Regions from separate parts of the Legionella hackeliae genome, predicted to be linked through region 1. Evidence: riboswitches for the same ligand, from Rfam matches in the RefSeq annotation. Region 1 holds a riboswitch; the other holds the start of a gene.

Region 1 (5,205 bases):
TATTTCGATTGCAAAGATTCTCTATCAACCCACGTTTATGGAAAATCGTGGCAATCAAATGCGTTTAACATTAGTCACTTCAAAAAAGCATCCTGCTTATCAATGGCTGAAAAAGGTGATTGGGGAGGGCTATCTAATTTTGCCCACCGAGGAGAAGGCAATGGCTAACACGTCTGCGCGCTCCTCATTGTAAGGGTGAATCAAATTTTGATAATACAATGCTATTTAATGATGAAGCCTCAAAGAACTCTCCGCGCATTGCTCGCAGTATTTGTTGCAGAGAAAGAAATTGGGCACTTAACTGAAAATACAAATCACCGGTCTGTCTCTCGTAGAGCTCTCCAACCGTAAGATAGGCCGCTTGACCAATATCGGCAAAATAGTCAAGGCTAACGTGACGCTTTTTGGCAATACCCGGGAAAAGCCCGCAGAACAATAGACTTTTGTCTCCCACATCTTTTAATAACTCAACTTGTCGACGCGGATTATTCATTGATTCCAGGAAATCCAAGGCAATAACGGATTCAATCAGTCTTGGTCCTTGAGAAAACCTCATCAGCAAAAATACCAGATAACTCTCTGTATTTTCGTTGAGAACCAGCTGTGTAGTGGCTTGCGCTTCATTAACCAGCGCATGCCATTGACTGATTTCGGTGGGATGCAAAATCAATTGCTTCATAGTATCCCCCAATCCATGCTTTTGCTTTTACTGTTAGTTTAGCAAACTACATACCAATATGCGGGAAACAATGTCTTTTATCTAAATACAGCAAGCGATAGGATTAATCTCGCTAAAAGGAGCCTCAGGTAGATAATCATTCGTGTAGCATTCATTCAGAGGAAACTGCTTATCAATGACTGCTAAATGCTGTGCATAACGTGCTACCTTTGCCCAATCGCGCTCGACATTCATTAAAGATCGCGAGAAAAAAGGCAATGTCCTTAAGAAAATTTTGCGATACATTTCACTGGCCAATTGTGGTTTTTGTTCGCACAGCAATTCAAACGCTTCGTCAGGGTTTTCCAGGGTATAGGCCATGCCACGCGATGTAGCTTTGAGAAATCCTTTAACCAACTCAGGATTTTTCAAGGTAGCATCAGGGACAATAAACTGAACAGAGCAAAAACAACAGCAACCCAGGCCTGCTAATTGATCAAGCCGTAAAAAAATGGTCTCTCCTTTTAAATAGTCCAATTCCACACGTTGAAAATTAATGAAACCCACTCCAATGTCTACTTTCTGACGACAAATTGCATCACTAAGATTCATGCCAATGCGTACTGTTTCATAACTACCAGCATCAATGCCGGCAAGTGTTGCCAAATCATCAATAATCTTCTTACCGAATTCACCAATATATCCAACCCGCTTACCGACAATATCATAAAAAGTTTTTATCCCGCTCGATTTTAAAGCGATTAGCCCTGTGGGTGGCTCATCAAGAAGAGTCCCAATGGAACTTACCGGGTAGCCTTTGGCGCGAGCAACTACCGTATGAATCATTGCTTTGACCCCAAAATCGACCTGCCCCAAACCAACAATTTCAGTCACATCACTGGGATCATTAGGTTCTAAAATAGCTAAATGAATACCCTCGTCTTTGTAATAACCTAGCGCTTGGGCTACAAAAAGCGGTGTATGATAGGGATTTGCATACCAATTTAATAATAATGTGGTTCTAGAATGAAGCTGATGCATTTGCCAAGTCTCCTTAATAATTAAAAATGTGAGATGGCAAAAGGCACACAGCAGTAGATGCGTGATTTCAAGGCAATCCTTACGCTGGTATTAACCAGTTCAAGTTCGACGGGTATTTCTCAGCCGTTACCGGCACCCCGAGCCATCTATAGATCCAGAAAATCGGTGGATACTTACCTGCTTTTCGGATTGCAGCTATGCTAAGCGAGCATTGGATTTCTTGTCAATGAATGAAAAATTATTTCACTCTTTTATTTGGATAAAAGCTTAGTTTTAATGGATAAACTTATGCACATTTCTACAGCTTGGTTCCTTTTAATGTGTGATTGAAGATTCCCGAGTGGATATAGCTACATTATGGAAAATACTAAGTAAAGGCAGAATCTACGCTTAATTAACTAATTGTTAACCGAATATTTTCTAATTGTTTTAATGATCCATGGCCTGGTTTTAGATTAAAGATACCGCGTTTAATTCTAAAAAATTTTCCTAAGTTTGAGGATTTATCTAAACAATCAGTTATTAATTCTTTTTTTCTCTTCAAAGATAATGTTTGTATGTGTTTCACAACACTCTCTTTATGCATAGCAAGGGCTTTTAATTGAGAAGGGGCAATGAATTGTTTTGTTGTAAGTGCTGATACTATAAGTTCAGCACTGTCTTTATGCTGAAGAAATGTTTGTATTTCGTCCTCGTGCATTATTTTTTCAGCAGGTAGTGTTTTAAAAAAACTAAATGGGTCGTCGATATTACCCGGATTATAGGTCTCCAAATTAACATCAGTGGCTTTATGATAATACCATTTACCGGGATGGCGAATTGAACTATAAATCCCGAGTTGTCTATCGGTGGGGAAAATTATTCCTGGTCTAATTTTAGCGTTTAGTAAATGTTCTTCTATTTTTTCCAAAGTTTTCTGACACTCCTTTTCAAATCCAGGAGAAATATAGATAGTAAACTGCATTCCTTCCTAGAATCGTAAGCTGTTTTTTACTTTTTGTTTTCTAAAATCGATGAGGTTCTCATAGATATTTTTTGTATAAATAAATAGCTCGTCTCTATTTAAAGAGTATTGGAAAAAGAAACTACGTAATTTAGGTAAGTTTGTATGAAAGAAATGAATCGCCATTCGCTACGGCGGTATGAATCTATTTCTTGATATATTTTATGAAAAGTCTTTCTTAAAAACTTTAGATTTGGAGAGTTCTGATTCTGTAAAAACCGCTTATGTTCTTCAAGAAGATGCTCGAGTCTGTCCTGTCTACCCTGTTTAAATTTTTCAATTACATTAAGGTTGGCTACTTTGAAACACATATTTTCTTGAGCAAGCAAAGGGAGGATTATTTCCCAGGCCTGATTCATGTCTTCTTGATGGACGCTAACGCGTGCTTTCCAATTGGTATAAAGTTTTCTATAGACCCTATTTGGTATTTGCCATGGACGAAAATTTATAAAATAGGATATGTCAGTTAAATATCTCTTAATGGTATATTTTTTACACAGATTACTGTTAGAAGAAATCACGTAATCAGGATCAATTAAATCAGTATATCTCATGGAAGCGTTTTCAAGACAGCATGAGAAATTGTAGCATTCTGTTCAAAAAAATCACAATTAATTCTCTAGTATAAGAAAACCCCATATCATTGAAAAGAATACATTATGATACATATCATTTCATTTTACTTCAAAATAGCATATTATGCGCGTTTTAGGAGGAGTCTATGGGCATCGTAAAAATATCTGATGAATTACATGAGGCAACAAAACTAATGGCTAGAGCTATGAGTCGCTCAATAAATTCACAAGCGGAGTATTGGATTCGGGTAGGGAAATTGGCAGAAGAGAATCCTACCATCACTTATCCTGAAATTCTTAAAATTATGGTAAATCAAGCCTCATTAGGTGAAATGCATTATGTTAGTGAAGACGCCTGAAGAAATAGAAAAAATGCGAGTAGCCGGAAACTTGGCGGCATTAGTACTTCATATGATTGAGCCTTATGTAGTTGCGGGTGTAAGTACGCATGAGCTTGAACAAAGATGTCGTAAATATATTATTGAAGACTTAAATGCAATTCCTTCGACCTTAAATCACTATGGATTTCCGGCGTGCATTTGCACATCCATCAATCATGTTGTCTGTCATGGAATACCCTCTGATAAAATTATTAAAGACGGGGACATTCTTAATATTGACGTTACAGTACAAAAAGATGGATATATTGGTGATACAAGTAAAATGTTTTTAGTCGGCAATGTCAGCCCCTTTGCTAAAAAGCTGGTGAAGATTACTCAAGAATGTCTTTATAAAGCCATTGATATCGTTCGTCCTGGTATTCGACTTGGAGATATAGGAAGTATTATCCAGGAGCATGCTGAAAAAAATCGATATTCTGTTGTTCGTGAATTTGGGGGGCATGGGATTGGTAAAACAATGTGGGAGAAACCCGATGTTATGCATTTTGGAAAACCCAATACGGGTTTACAACTACAGGCTGGAATGACCTTTACTATTGAGCCAATGATCAATTTGGGGAGTAAGGACATCAAAACTTTAGGGGATGGATGGACTGTTGTCACGAAGGACCATAAATTATCTGCACAATGGGAACATACAATTTTAGTCACAAGCAGTGGGTATGAGGTGCTTACTCTAAGACCAGATGAGCATATAGTTATTTAATAAAGGTGTAAGAAAGAATATATGAGGTATTCCCTTAAGCGGTGGGCAAATCAAGGAATAAGTTACCATGACAACAGGGTACAATGGCTTGCTATGTTATAAACAAACGGAAATTCATAGTCAGGGAAAACTGAAGTTTTTCCTTGAAAAACACAGTACAAAAGAGGGAACCTGGGGAAAGCTTTCCTTGCACGAAGGAGAAATTGATTTTGTATTTATGAATGGTCAGGGAGAAGAGCAGTCACGGATTAGACTTGATAAAAAACATCCTCAACTTCTTATTCCTCCTGCCATATGGCACAAAGTGGTTCCAGTGAGTGAAACATTTAATGCAACTTTAGAGTTTTATTGCATACCCCTTCGTTATTTTAACAAGAAATACGGTTTAGGGGCTGTGCATAGCGATTTAGTCTATGTCTACGAGACTTATTTAGGCCATTTACAAAACCTAACTATTTTGGATGTTGGCTGTGGGTCTGGCAGAAACTTGCTGTACTTAGCAAAAATGGGGCATCGAGTAACCGGGATTGATCACAGTCAATCTGCACTGAAAACTATCCACGATATCGTTGAAAAAGAAGCGTTGCCGGGGATTAATACAATATTATACGACTTAAATAAGCCCTTGGAACTTGAATCTGCCCACTATGATTTTGTTCTTGCAACGGTTTCTTTGCAGTTCTTAAATGCGCGACGCATACCGTCATTATTGGCTGAACTTCAAGAGATCACAAAGAAAAATGGTTATCATTTTTTAGTATTTCCTGTTCAATCAGAACTTTATTCACTCCCAAATATATTCACCTTTCTTCCACAACAAG
Region 2 (5,205 bases), 660 kb from region 1:
TATGGTACGTGAAGAATTGGCGAAATATCTTTCCTCTCGTCCTTGTGAGACCTGTGCTGGAGCGCGTTTGCGCGAAGAGGCTCGACATGTTTTTGTTGATGATAAAAATTTGCCAGAAATTACGGCTTATCCTATTGAGGAAGCTTTTGAGTTTTTCCGGGGCTTGCAGCTAACAGGTTATCGTGGCGAAATTGCCTCCAAAATCAATAAAGAAATTGTTGAACGTTTGGGTTTTTTGGTAAATGTAGGATTGGATTACTTATCCCTCGCTCGTAGTGCCGAAACGTTATCGGGTGGTGAAGCTCAAAGAATTCGTTTAGCTAGCCAAATTGGATCTGGCTTGGTAGGAGTAATGTATATTCTCGATGAGCCATCAATTGGATTGCATCAACGTGATAATGAGCGTCTATTAAAAACGCTCTTACATTTGCGCAACCTGGGTAACACTGTCATTGTTGTTGAACATGATGAAGATGCCATACGTGCTGCTGATTTTGTGTTGGATATAGGGCCTGGTGCCGGTGTTCATGGAGGCCAAATTGTCGCCCAAGGAACGCCTGCCGAAATTATGAAAAATAAGCAATCGCTTACCGGTCAATACCTTGCGGGCTTTCAATCAATTCCAGTGCCTGAACGTCGTATTGCTCATAATAAAGAAAAAATGCTGCAGCTAAGAGGAGTGCAGTGCAACAATTTAAAGAACGTGAATGTCAATATTCCTTTAGGCGTTATTACCTGCGTTACTGGCGTTTCTGGTTCTGGCAAGTCAAGTTTAATCAATGACACACTTTATCCTATTGCTGCGAATAAATTGAACCGTGCTAGTCTTCTAACTCCAGGTTCTGTTAAAGAAATTAAAGGACTGGAACTTTGTGACAAAGTCATTGATATCGACCAAAGTCCAATTGGTCGCACGCCACGCTCTAATCCTGCGACCTACACGGGCTTATTTACACCTATTCGCGAATTGTTTTCAGGAACACCTGAGTCTCGAGCACGCGGCTATCAGCCCGGGCGTTTTAGTTTTAATGTGCGTGGCGGACGCTGTGAAGCATGTCAAGGAGATGGCTTAATTAAAGTGGAAATGCATTTCTTGCCCGATATTTATGTTGCTTGTGATGTTTGTAAAGGAAAACGCTATAATCGCGAAACGCTGGAAATTCAATATAAGGGCAAAAACATTCACGAAGTGCTGGATATGACTGTTGAAGATGCGCGAACCTTTTTTGATGCAATTCCAGTCGTTGCCAGAAAATGCCAAACATTAATTGATGTTGGACTTTCCTATATCCGATTGGGGCAAAGTGCAACAACACTTTCCGGGGGAGAGGCCCAACGTATTAAGTTAGCGCGTGAGCTATCTAAAAGAGATACTGGCAATACCCTCTATATTCTTGATGAGCCGACAACTGGATTACATTTTCACGATACCAAACAATTGCTGAGTGTTCTTAATCGCTTAAGGGAACAGGGTAATACAATTATTATCATTGAGCATAATTTAGATGTGATAAAAACAGCCGACTGGATTATTGATCTTGGTCCCGAGGGGGGGAGCAAAGGCGGTCAAATTATTGCCAGTGGAACCCCGGAAGAGGTTGCTGGCTGTAAAGAATCATATACCGGACAGTTTTTAAAACCCTTGTTAAGTAAGCGAGGGTAGGGCGCCCTTGTATTGGATTGCTTCGCAGTGCTGCCAAAAACCAGTTCATAATCATTCTAAGTCCGGTCGCGATACAAGTCCTCGTCATTGCGAACGCAGTGAAGCAAGCAATTCTCTTAATTGAAAAAAAAGAGTGGTTTTGTAAACAATAACCACTCTTTAATACTGGGAATTAACCTTACAGTGCTTTCATAAAGGTTGTTAAATCTTCTTTTTCCTGTTGTGTTAATTTCAACTCCAGGATGAGATTAAAGAACTCCACTGTATCAGCTAAGGTCAACAAACGACCATTGTGAAGATACGGTGGTGAGTCTTTGATTCCGCGCAAGGGAAAGGTTTTGATTGAACCATCGCCAATAGCCTTCATTTTATTTACCATCACAGGCTTCAAGAAACGCTCAGTTTTTAGGTTATGCATGGTATTATCGGTGTAATAAGGAGGCGTGTGGCAAGTCGCACATTTGGCTTTGCCAAAAAATAAGGCCTCTCCACGTAGCTCTGCTTCTGTCGCTTTCGTTGGGTCCAAATGGCCATCAATGGCTAATTTAGGTGCTGGTGGGAAATCTAATAACTCCTGGAATTCCGCCATAAAATGAATTTGGCTACCGCGTTCAAGAATGTTCACACCCTTTTTCGTTGCTATGACGGGATCTCCATCAAAATAAGCGGCGCGTTGTTCAAATTCGGTAAAATCTTCGACGCTTTTGAGTGCCCGTTGTGAACCAAATAAGCGCTGGATATTAACGCCTCTTAGGCTTGGTGTATCGAGACGGTGCCGTACTTCTTGAGGGCGAATATCACCGACAAGGTGCGTGGATGCGTTGGTATGACCATTCGCATGGCAATCAAAACAAGCAACGCCACGGCTTGGAATTTTAGTACGACGATCGTCTGTTTGATTAAACTGTTGTTGTGGGAACGGTGTCACTAATAACCTTAAACCTTCTAATTGCTTAGGATTTAGTATTCCGTTAAAAAGCTCAAAATAGTTATTAATGGTGACCAATTTTCCTTGCGATACATCGCCTAAATCAGGTCGCGTTGTCAGGAAAATAGGTGCTGGGAAAGGGGGTAAGAAATGATCAGGCAAATCAAAATCCAAATCAAAACGAGTTAAATCGCGATTTTCCTGTTTATTAATTTCATCAATTGCGAATTTGGGAAAAAGCATGCCTCCTTCAGGATGATTCGGATGAGGTAACGGCAAAAATCCTTGAGGATATACCCCTTTTTCTTTAATCTCATCTGGCGTCATTTTGGCCAGCATATCCCAAGTGATGCCTTCAGGCAGCTTTACGCGCACGCCTTCCTGAATAGGCTTTCCATTTGACATTTTGGTATCAGTGGAAGGTTTGTTGCTCATGATGCATAAGCGTCCTGTTTCTAAACCATTTTTTTCAATACACCACGGATCAATAAAGTTATGTGCGATGAGCGATGGGCCGTCTTTGCCGTTGACAATGAGTATCGCTTACTCTAGAGTACGTGCCTTCACCGGGGGTGCTTTGCAGTGATGCAAGGCTGAGAAAAACCCTTATAACCTGCTCTGGTTAAAACCTGCGGAGGGAGTGTGAGACCAGACTATTTATATAGCAGCTCCGCTATGCTGTCTCCATTCCTTTCACTATTTTTTAGTCAAGGATATTATGCGAGACCCTTTTTATAAATTCATGTTGATCACTCATCGACAACAGATTTCATTGCCAGCCTATTTACGTTTTATCGAACAGTGCGTTGCCTCAGGTGCCGGTATAACCAGTGTGCAACTTCGTGAAAAGAAGGCGTCTTTCCAAGAGTTATTGCCCTTTGCCTCCGAACTCCATGCACTTCTAAAGTCCTATCAAATTCCTCTGATTATTAATGACAATATTAAGCTCGCCCTGGAAATAGATGCTGAAGGGGTGCATTTAGGTCAAACTGATGGCTCGCCTGTGCAAGCCAGACAAGTTTTAGGTGCAAATAAGTTGCTGGGTTTGTCGATTGAAAGTGAAGAGGAGTTGGTACGAGCGAACAATTACGAGCTAAACTATATTGCAGCGAGTGCTGTTTTTGCGAGCAAGCATAAGCATAATCTTCGACGACTTTGGGGGATTGATGGTGTGAGGGAATTGGCCCGATGTTCTTTACATCCCATAGTTGCTATTGGGGGTATTCATCAATTGAATGTCATTGAAGTACTCTCCGCTGGTGCAAAAGGCATTGCTGTTATTGAAGCTCTTCATGATGCAGAGGAACCTGCGGTGATGGCCCGAAAACTCCGTTATTTAATAGAAGGAAGAGAATATGCTGGCGTTAATGAATGAATTAGAGTTATCAGTAGTCAATTTACGCCAAGAAAAACCACTTGTCTTATGCTTAACCAATGTTGTTACCATGGATTTTATGGCGAATAGCTTACTGGCTTTAGGGGCTGCGCCATTAATGTCTGAAGCGGAAGAAGAAATTGAAGAATTAGTGAACATTAGTGATGCAGTGAATATTAATTTAGGAACCCTTCATCCCGCCTTTTGTGCAAGAATTCAAAAAGCTGTTGAAGCAGCGGCCGCACGAAAAAAACCAATAATTTTTGATCCTGTAGGCGCTGGGGCGAGTCAACTGAGGACAGATACTGCCAGAATGTTACTGCCTTATGTCAATGTAATTCGTGGTAATGCCAGTGAGATACTTGCTCTTGGAGGAGAACATAGTCATACCAAAGGAGTCGAAACAGTCGACAATGTCAGCACAGCCACGGATATAGCCAATCAACTTGCACAAGGAAATAAAATAGTTATTGTTAGTGGCCCTGTTGATTACATTACAGACGGCACACAAGCAAGTTATTTACCGTTTGGATCACCGTTAATGCCACTTATTACTGGGATGGGTTGTACATTGACTGCGGTGATTGCTGCTTTTGCAGCCTTGCAGAATGATTTCTATAAAGCGGCGCTAATGGCAACTGCCTATTTTGGTTTATGTGGTCAATTAGCTTACACCAAAACAAAAGAACCAGGCTCTTATAAGGCGCGTTTTGTGGACAGCTTACACGCCCCCGATTGGCCTTTATTCAAAGGATTGCTTTTGGCTGCAAATCATTCAGAGTAAAGTATTTTTGTTTTCCCTTAGAATCTCTTCTACGCTTAAAGGATAAGAAAAAAGTCGCCTGGGTTATGGTTTTGCTATGGGGAAAACATGGAAGATTATGAGAATAAATACATAGCCTTATCGAATAAACTTGTAATCATAGGTTTTGGTAGCATCGGCCAGGCTATTTTACCGCTGTTATTTCGTCATTTAAAACTTACTCCCTCGCAAATCATTATTATTACCAAGGATGAACAAGGTGCACAGGTTGCCAAAGAATTTGGTCTTTTTTTGGAGATTATGGCGCTTACTCCGGAAAATTATCTGCCTTTTTTAATGAATATTTTGTCAGAGGGTGATTTTTTATTGAATTTATCTGTGGATGTTTCTAGCGTTTCACTGATAAAACTTTGTCAGGACAAAGGTATTCTTTATCTTGATGCCAGTACAGAGCCTTGGAAAGGTGGTTATGTTGA

Evidence for each region. Region 1 has a riboswitch for thiamine pyrophosphate ahead of LHA_RS14075 (ABC transporter substrate-binding protein). Riboswitches for the same ligand answer to the same signal wherever they lie in the genome.
Region 2: another riboswitch for thiamine pyrophosphate. It lies ahead of thiE (thiamine phosphate synthase); the one in region 1 lies ahead of LHA_RS14075 (ABC transporter substrate-binding protein).

The regions. Positions count from the first base shown of each region.
Region 1 covers NZ_LN681225.1:3,177,758-3,182,962, reverse strand. Annotated here, with positions in the region: gene LHA_RS14085 (CapA family protein) at 1-193, shown strand, start outside; gene LHA_RS14080 (hypothetical protein) at 185-679, opposite strand; gene LHA_RS14075 (ABC transporter substrate-binding protein) at 761-1,699, opposite strand; TPP riboswitch at 1,758-1,849, opposite strand; gene LHA_RS14070 (hypothetical protein) at 2,094-2,663, opposite strand; gene LHA_RS14060 (ParD-like family protein) at 3,424-3,636, shown strand; gene map (type I methionyl aminopeptidase) at 3,617-4,384, shown strand; gene tehB (SAM-dependent methyltransferase TehB) at 4,452-5,205, shown strand, end outside.
Region 2 covers NZ_LN681225.1:397,820-403,024, forward strand. Annotated here, with positions in the region: gene uvrA (excinuclease ABC subunit UvrA) at 1-1,663, shown strand, start outside; gene LHA_RS01895 (hypothetical protein) at 1,842-3,026, opposite strand; TPP riboswitch at 3,150-3,249, shown strand; gene thiE (thiamine phosphate synthase) at 3,310-3,966, shown strand; gene thiM (hydroxyethylthiazole kinase) at 3,947-4,750, shown strand; gene LHA_RS01910 (homospermidine synthase) at 4,838-5,205, shown strand, end outside.